DNA from 2 places in the Streptomyces sp. NBC_01808 genome. Region 2 is predicted to be linked to the other one. Evidence: predicted binding sites of a transcription regulator. Region 2 holds the regulator's gene; the other holds the start of a gene.
The links. The regulator HrcA, encoded in region 2, represses chaperone genes, less so after heat shock. The targets are predictions, from matches to a motif close to TTNGCACTCNGNNNNNCNGAGTGCNAA.

Region 1 (4,503 bases), 2.3 Mb from region 2:
ACAACATCGTCATCCCCGTCGCCTCCGGCTCCCAGCTCACGAAGATCGACAAGGGGCTGAAGGAGCTGATCGCGACGGGGCTGGTCGAGGAGCGCCCGTACAAGATCTTCGGCGCCCAGGCGGCCGGCTGCTCCCCGGTCTCGCGGGCCTTCAAGGACGGTCACGACGTGGTACGTCCGGTGCGGCCCGACACGATCGCCAAGTCCCTCGCCATCGGCAACCCGGCCGACGGCCCGTACGTGCTGGACATCGCCCGCCGCACCGGCGGCGCGGTGGAGGACGTGACGGACGCCGAGGTCGTGGACGCGGTGAAGCTGCTGGCCCGTACCGAGGGCGTGTTCGCGGAGACGGCGGGCGGCGTGACCTTCGGCGTGCTGGCGAAGCTCGTCGCGGACGGCCGGATCGACCCGGCCGAGACCACCGTCGCGATCAACACGGGCGACGGTCTGAAGACCCTCGACGCGGTCGCTCCCACCACGGGGCCGAGCGCGATCATTCGTCCCACACTCGACTCCTTCCGAGAGGCCGGCCTCGCATCATGAGCGTGAACGTCCGAATTCCGACCATCCTCCGTACGTATACCGACGGGCGGGCAGAGGTGAGCGCCGAGGGCGCGACGCTGGCCGAGGTGATCGAAGACCTGGAGAAGCACCACCGCGGCATCGCCGGCCGGGTGCTGGACGATCAAGGCAAGCTGCGCCGCTTCGTGAACGTCTACGTGAACGATGATGACGTCCGCTTCGCCGATGGCCTGCAGACTCCCACTCCCGAGGGGGCCGGGGTCTCGATCATTCCGGCGGTCGCCGGAGGCTGCTGAACCCCGCTTGCGCGCGTGCGGCCCCACTGATCCGGAGTGGGGCCGTTCGCATGTCATGACACGCGATAGGGTTGGGGCGTTCCCCCCTCGTGGCCCATGCTCCACGCATATGAGAACGCGACAAGTTCCGTGCAAATGCGGAGAGTTAATTGTCGTGATGGTGAGTTATGCCCTGCCCGAGTTGTCAGGGAATGGCGGAAATTGATCGGAAAAATACCGATCGCGTGTCCGCAGAATTCTCGTCCGATTGACCTGTTGCACTGGGCATCTGTGCGGATACATTCAGCCGCGGTCGACGCGTTCCGGCGCACGCCCCGGCGTGTATCCGGGGGTGAGGTCTGACCCGGGTCCGCGGAGTGCGGTCCTGTGTAAGGGCCAGCAATAGGGGAGTTTGGAATGGCTCAGGGCACCGTCAAGTGGTTCAACGCGGAGAAGGGGTACGGCTTCATCGCGGTCGACGGTGGTGCGGATGTCTTCGTCCACTACAGCGCGATTCAGATGGACGGATACCGCACCCTCGAGGAAGGCCAGCGGGTCGAGTTCGAGATCTCGCAGGGTCAGAAGGGGCCGCAGGCAGACATGGTCCGCGTCAGCGGCTGAGCGCCGGGCATCGACCACGGACGACTCGCGACGGCCCGCACCCTCCGGGGTGCGGGCCCTCTGCTGTCCGCGCTCCTCCCTGCTCCTGCCCCCTTTGTCCTCCCGTGTCCGCCTCCTCCCGCGGCCTGTTGTGCGGTGCCGCGGTCCGGTTCGGCTCTGCGCATGAGAACCCCCTGCCCGCTTGCACTCGCAGGGGGCGAGTGCTAATCATTGGCGTTAGCACTCTCCCCGTGAGAGTGACAGCACGGGACCGGTTCGGTGAGGTCCGTACGCCGGGTGGGAGGGAACCACGCGGGTCGCGGACCGTCCGTCGCGGGCGCCAGCGCGGTCCGGACACAGACGACCCCCCTGTCCGGGAGGACTCAACACAATGGCCAAGACCATCGCGTTCGACGAGGAGGCGCGGCGCGGCCTCGAGCGCGGCATGAACCAGCTCGCCGACGCCGTCCGCGTCACCCTCGGCCCCAAGGGCCGGAACGTCGTCCTCGAGAAGAAGTGGGGCGCCCCCACGATCACGAACGACGGTGTCTCCATCGCCAAGGAGATCGAGCTCGAGGACCCGTACGAGAAGATCGGTGCCGAGCTGGTCAAGGAGGTCGCGAAGAAGACGGACGACGTCGCCGGTGACGGCACGACGACCGCGACCGTCCTGGCCCAGGCCCTGGTCAAGGAGGGCCTGCGCAACGTGGCCGCCGGCGCCAACCCGATGGCGCTGAAGCGCGGCATCGAGAAGGCCACCGAGGCCGTCTCCGCTGCCCTGCTGGAGCAGGCCAAGGACGTGGAGACCAAGGAGCAGATCGCCTCCACCGCCTCCATCTCCGCCGGCGACACCCAGATCGGCGAGCTGATCGCCGAGGCCATGGACAAGGTCGGCAAGGAAGGCGTCATCACCGTCGAGGAGTCGCAGACCTTCGGGCTGGAGCTGGAGCTCACCGAGGGCATGCGCTTCGACAAGGGCTACATCTCCGCCTACTTCGCCACCGACATGGAGCGCATGGAGGCGGAGCTGGAGGACCCGTACATCCTCATCGCCAACTCCAAGATCAGCGCGGTCAAGGACCTGCTGCCGCTCCTGGAGAAGGTCATGCAGTCCGGCAAGCCGCTGCTGATCATCGCCGAGGACGTCGAGGGCGAGGCCCTGTCCACCCTCGTGGTGAACAAGATCCGCGGCACCTTCAAGTCCGTCGCCGTCAAGGCCCCGGGCTTCGGCGACCGCCGCAAGGCCATGCTCGGCGACATCGCCATCCTCACCGGTGGCCAGGTCATCTCCGAGGAGGTCGGCCTCAAGCTGGAGAGCGCCACGCTCGACCTGCTGGGCCGCGCCCGCAAGGTCGTCATCACCAAGGACGAGACCACCATCGTCGACGGCTCGGGCGACAGCGAGCAGGTCCAGGGCCGGGTCAACCAGATCCGGGCCGAGATCGACGCCAGCGACTCCGACTACGACCGCGAGAAGCTGCAGGAGCGGCTCGCCAAGCTGGCCGGCGGCGTGGCCGTCATCAAGGCCGGCGCCGCGACCGAGGTCGAGCTGAAGGAGCGCAAGCACCGCATCGAGGACGCCGTGCGCAACGCGAAGGCGGCCGTCGAGGAGGGCATCGTCGCCGGCGGCGGCGTGGCCCTGCTGCAGGCCGGCCACGTCTTCGAGAAGCTGGAGCTCCAGGGCGACGAGGCCACCGGCGCGTCCGCCGTGAAGCTGGCCCTGGAGGCCCCGCTGAAGCAGATCGCGGTCAACGCCGGCCTTGAGGGCGGCGTCGTGGTGGAGAAGGTGCGCAACCTGACCGCCGGTCACGGGCTCAACGCCGCCAGCGGCGAGTACGTCGACATGATCGCCGAGGGCATCCTCGACCCGGCCAAGGTGACCCGCTCCGCGCTGCAGAACGCGGCGTCGATCGCGGGCCTGTTCCTCACCACCGAGGCCGTCGTCGCCGACAAGCCGGAGAAGGAGAAGGCCGCGGCCGGGGGCGGTATGCCCGGCGGCGACATGGACTTCTGATCCGGGATCGCGAAGTCCGTACGTCCGGCGACCGGCCGCGGCCGGTCGCCGGACGGGCTGACGAACCGAGGGCGGTACCCCGCAGGGGGTGCCGCCCTCGGGCGCGTTGGCACCCGGCGGCGGCGCGTCGGCGCGCAGCGGCGGCGGCCGCGGCGCCGTCGGGGGAGGGGCGGTCTGGTACCCCCAGCCGGCGCCGGCTGGGGGACCCTCCTGTCAACGACCCCTTATCGCCGCCGCCGGGCTCAGCTCACGTCGGTCGCGGACTTCAGGGCGACGCGCAGGTGACCGTGTGAGGCGTCGAGCAGGCGCTCCGCCGTGCTGCCGTCCACGCCGCCGAGGATGGTGAGGATCGCGTTCTTCACCTCGCCGTGGGTTTCGGCGAGGGCGGCCTCCACCTCCTCGTCGCCCGCGCCCGTCGCCAGCGCGACGATGCGCCGCGAACGGGCCCGCAGCTTCTCGTTGGAGGCGCGCACGTCGACCATCAGGTTCCCGTACGTCTTGCCGAGACGGATCATCGTGATCGTCGACAGCATGTTGAGCACGAGCTTCTGCGCCGTGCCCGCCTTCAGCCGAGTCGACCCCGCGATCAGCTCGGGGCCCACGACGACCTCGATGCCGTGCTGCGCCGCCGCGCCCAGCGGCGAACCGGCGTTGCAGGACAGCCCGATGGTCAGCGCCCCCAGGCCGCGGGCGTACGTCACGCCGCCGACCGCGTACGGCGTGCGGCCGGAGGCGGAGATGCCGACGACCGCGTCGTCGGGTCCCAGCTCCGCCGCCGCCAGGTCATCCGCGGCCAGCTCCTCGCTGTCCTCCGCGCCCTCCGTGGAGGTCCGCAGCGCCACGTCCCCGCCGGCGATCATGCCGACGACCTGCGACGGGTCGGTGTTGAACGTCGGCGGGCACTCGCTCGCGTCCAGCACCCCGAGCCGGCCCGCGGTGCCGGCGCCCAGATAGAACAGCCGGCCGCCGCGGGCCATGCGTTCGGCGATGTCGTCGATGGCGGCGGCGATCTGCGGCAGTTGCGTGGCGACAGCGCCCGGTACCCCGCTGTCCTCCTCGTTCATGATTCCGGCGATCTCCAGGCTGGAGAGAC
Region 2 (4,503 bases):
GGTCGCCCTTCGGCAGCGCCTGCACGACAGTCAGCCGCGGGCGCGGCACCGGCTCCTCGCGCACCTCGGCGCAGGTCACCAGCAGCCGGTCGCGGTCCTCCGCGCCGGCCACGGTGCCGTACGCGCCGCGCCCCGCGCCGTCGGTGAGCACGACGTCCTCGCCGGCCCGCAGCCGCCGTACGGACACCGCGTGCCGCCCCTCGGGCCCGGTCAGCGCCAGCACCGCGCCGGGGCGGGCGGCGTCCAGCACGGCGGGCTCGGCGACGAACACCGGGGCGGTCACAGCAGGCCGCCCGAGGCGTCGCCGGTGGGCTTCGTCGTGCCGCTGAGCGCGTCGGCCAGCTCCCGGGCCAGCACCTCCACCAGCTCCGCGGCGGGCAGTTCCCGCGCCAGTCGGTAGCCCTGGCCCGCCCACAGCGCCATGCCCTGCGGGTCCCCGACGCGGGCGGCGGCGGCGCGCAGCGGGGAGGTCAGGTGGTGGACCTGGGGGTAGGCGGCGGGGGCGTACGGGCCGTGCTCGCGTACGAACCGGTTGACCAGCCCGCGCGCGGGGCGGCCGGAGAAGGCGCGGGTCAGCTCCGTACGCGTGAACACCCCCCCGGTGACGGCCCGCTTGTGCAGCGCGTTGGCGCCGGACTCGGGGCAGACCAGGAACGCGGTGCCGAGCTGCGCGGCGGCGGCGCCCGCGGAGAGCACCGCGGCGATCTGCCCGCCGCGCATCAGCCCGCCGGCGGCGATCACGGGCACATCGACGGCCTCCAGCACCTCGGCGAGCAGCGTGAGCAGCCCGCGGCCCACGTAGTCGTCCCGCGGATCGTTGCGGAAGCCGCCCTGGTGGCCGCCGGCCTCGACGCCCTGCACGCACACGGCATCGGCCCCGGCGGCCTGCGCGCGGCGCGCCTCGACGACGTTGGTGACGGTGACGACGGTGTACGTCCCGGCGCGGGCGAAGGCGTCGAGCACGGCCGCCTTGGGGCAGCCGAAGGTGAACGACACCAGCGCCACCGGCTCGTCCAGGAGTATCGCCACCTTGGCGTCGAAGGCGTCGTCCGTGCCGGCCTCGGCGTCCCCCAGCGCCGTGCCGTACCACTCGGCCTCGCCGGCCAACTGCTCCGCGTACGCCTCGATCTGGGCGGGGTCGGGCGGCGAGGGGGGCTGGGGCATGAACAGGTTGACGCCGAAGGGCCGGTCGGTGACGGCCCGCAGTTGGCGGATCTCCTCGTACATCGCCTCGGGCGTCTTGTACCCGGCGGCGAGGAACGCCAGGCCGCCGCCCTCCAGCACCCCGGCGGCGAGCTGCGGGCAGGATGCGCCACCGGCCATGGGCGCCTGCACGATCGGGAAGGTGAACAGATCGTTCAGCTCGGTGGGCATGGCTCAATCCTGTCATGCAGGTCGGACGCCGGCGGCCCGCGCCGGATCATGGAATCCGCGCGTCTTCACGCACCTGGGGACGGCTGGCGTCCCACCCGCAACACCCGTCGCACGGGCCGCACGGCGGCGGCCCGGCGAGGTCCCCGGCCGGGGAGCTAGCGGCCGCTCCAGGCGTCCTTCAGCCGCGAGAACAGCCCCTGCTGGCCCGGTTTGAACTGGCCCTGCGGGCGCTCCTCGCCGCGCAACTGGGCGAGTTGGCGAAGGAGCCGCTCCTGCTCCGGATCCAGCTTCTGCGGCGTCTCGACCTCCACGTGCACGACCAGGTCGCCCCGGCCGCCGCCGCGCAGATGCGTGACACCGCGCTGGTGCAGCGGAATCGACTGCCCCGACTGCGTACCGGGACGGATGTCGACCTCTTCCAGGCCGTCGAGCGTCTCCAGATTGACCTTCGTGCCCAGCGAGGCCGCCGTCATCGGGATCGTCACCGTGCAGTGCAGGTCGTCGCCGCGGCGCTGGAAGATCGGGTGCGGCAGCTCGCGGATCTCCACGTACAGGTCGCCCGCGGGGCCGCCGCCCGGGCCGACCTCGCCCTCGCCGGCGTGCTGGATGCGGGTGCCGGTGTCGACGCCTGCGGGGATCTTGACCGTGAGCGTACGCCGCGAGCGCACCCGGCCGTCGCCCGCGCACTCGGGGCACGGCGTGGGCACGACCGTGCCGAAGCCCTGGCACTGGGGACAGGGCCTGGAGGTCATGACCTGGCCGAGGAAGGACCGGGTGACCTGCGAGACCTCGCCGCGGCCGCGGCACATGTCGCACGTCTGCGCCGACGTGCCGGGCGCCGCGCCCTCGCCGTTGCAGGTGCCGCAGACCACCGCGGTGTCGACCTGGATCTCCTTGGTTGCGCCGAACGCCGCCTCCTCCAGCTCGATTTCGAGCCGGATCATGGCGTCCTGGCCGCGGCGGGTGCGCGAGCGCGGCCCGCGCTGGCCCGCCTGGCCGAAGAAGGCGTCCATGATGTCGGAGAGGTTGCCGAAGCCGCCGGCGCCGAAGCCGCCGGCCGCGGCGCCGTTCTGCGACAGGGGGTCGCCGCCGAGGTCGTAGATCTGCTTCTTCTGCGGATCCGACAGCACCTCGTAGGCGGCGTTGATCTCCTTGAACCGCTCCTGGGTCTTCGGATCGGGGTTCACGTCCGGATGCAGCTCGCGGGCGAGTCTGCGGAACGCCTTCTTGATCTCCTCCTGCGACGCGTCACGTCCGACGCCGAGGACCGCGTAGTAGTCCGTAGCCAACTATGACTCCGCCAGGATCTGTCCGACGTACCGTGCCACTGCGCGTACCGCTCCCATCGTTCCGGGGTAGTCCATGCGGGTAGGTCCGACCACGCCGAGCTTGGCGACGGCTTCACCGGTGTCGCCGCCTGAACCGTATCCGACGGAGACGACCGAGGTGGAGGTGAGCCCCTCGTGGTCGTTTTCATGGCCGATACGCACCATCACGCCCGGTTCCTTCGCCTCCCCGAGCAGCCGCAGGAGCACCACCTGCTCCTCCAGCGCCTCCAGCACCGGCCGGATGGTGAGCGGGAAGTCGTGGTCGAAGCGGGTGAGGTTGGCGGTGCCGCCGATCATCAGCCGCTCCTCCGTCTCCTCCACCAGCGTCTCCAGCAGCACCGACAGCACGGTCTGCACCGTGCCGCGGTCGTCCGCGGGGAAGGGCTCCGCCAGGTCGGCGACCAGCCGCGGCACGTCGGCGAACCGGCGGCCGACGACGCGGCTGTTGAGCCGGGCGCGCAGGTCGGCGAGGGAGTCCTCGCTGAACGGCGCCGGGCAGTCGATCATGCGCTGCTCGACCCGGCCGGTGTCGGTGATGAGCACGAGCATCACGCGCGCGGGGGCGAGTTGGAGCAGCTCGACGTGGCGCACGGTCGAGCGGGTCAGCGACGGGTACTGCACCACCGCCACCTGCCGCGTCAACTGCGCCAGCAGCCGCACCGTGCGCCCGACGACGTCGTCGAGGTCGACGGCGCCGGACAGGAAGTTCTGGATCGCCCGCCGCTCGGCCGTGCTCAGCGGCTTGACGTCGGCGAGCTTGTCGACGAACAGCCGGTACCCCTTGTCGGTGGGGATACGGCCGGCGCTGGTGTGCGGCTGGGCGATGAACCCCTCGTCCTCCAGGGCGGCCATGTCGTTACGCACCGTGGCCGGGGAGACACCCAGGTGATGCCGCTCGGTGAGCGCCTTGGAGCCGACCGGCTCCTCCGTGCCCACGTAGTCCTGGACGATGGCGCGCAGCACTTCGAGCCGGCGCTCGCTGAGCATGCTGCCCACCTCCGTACTCGGGGTCCCGTCCGGTCGTTCCGCCGCTGGCACTCGACGGCGGGGAGTGCCAGGGTTCCGGGCCAGTGTACGGCCGGGTAGGGCAGCCCGGGCAAGGCGGCCTGTCAGGTTATAGCGTCGGGGTATGGGTGGCGGTTGGGAAGAGCTCGCCCCGGACGTCCTGCGGCGCCGGCTGCCCCGCTGGGACGCGACGGCGGGCGCGGTGGGCGGGGCGGAAGGCGTGCTGCTCGTGGACACGGGCGCCTCGCTGCGGGAGGGCGCGGAGCTGCGGCGGGCCGTACGGGACCGCTTCGGCCGTCCCGTGACCCGTATCGCGCTCACGCATCCGCACTTCGACCACGTGCTCGGCACCGCCGCCTTCGCCGGCGCCGAGGTCTACGGCCCGGCGGGCATGGCCGCGCACCTGCGCGGCGCCGGCGCGGACGAGCTGCGCGCGGACGCCGTACGCCACGGGCTGAACCGCGACGCGGCGGCGGAGGCCGTCGACGTCCTGGTCGCCCCGCGGCACGCGGTCTCCGGCACGTACCCGCTGGACCTCGGGGGCGGCCGGGAAGTGCTGCTGGCCGAGCTGGGCGCGGCGCACTCGTCGCACGACATGGCGGTCTACGTCCCGGGCCGCCCGGCCGTCGTCTTCTGCGGCGACCTGGTCGAGGAGTCGGGCCCCCCGCAGGCGGGCCGGGACGCGGACCCGGCCCGCTGGCCGGCGGCGCTGGACCGGCTGCTGGAGCTGGGCGGTTCCGGGGCGGTGTACGTGCCGGGGCACGGGGCGGCGGTCGGGGCGGACTTCGTACGGGCC

Region 1: groL (chaperonin GroEL) is a predicted target of HrcA. The motif match lies at 1,634-1,660, and genes of this name have one in related genera.

The regions. Positions count from the first base shown of each region.
Region 1 is NZ_CP109072.1:4,741,506-4,746,008, forward strand. It holds gene thrC (threonine synthase) at 1-542, shown strand, start outside; gene OG946_RS20950 (MoaD/ThiS family protein) at 539-817, shown strand; gene OG946_RS20955 (cold-shock protein) at 1,214-1,417, shown strand; gene groL (chaperonin GroEL) at 1,788-3,410, shown strand; gene murQ (N-acetylmuramic acid 6-phosphate etherase) at 3,653-4,503, opposite strand, start outside.
Region 2 is NZ_CP109072.1:2,455,927-2,460,429, forward strand. It holds gene OG946_RS10415 (16S rRNA (uracil(1498)-N(3))-methyltransferase) at 1-283, opposite strand, end outside; gene OG946_RS10420 (nitronate monooxygenase) at 280-1,374, opposite strand; gene dnaJ (molecular chaperone DnaJ) at 1,530-2,663, opposite strand; gene hrcA (heat-inducible transcriptional repressor HrcA) at 2,664-3,689, opposite strand; gene OG946_RS10435 (MBL fold metallo-hydrolase) at 3,832-4,503, shown strand, end outside.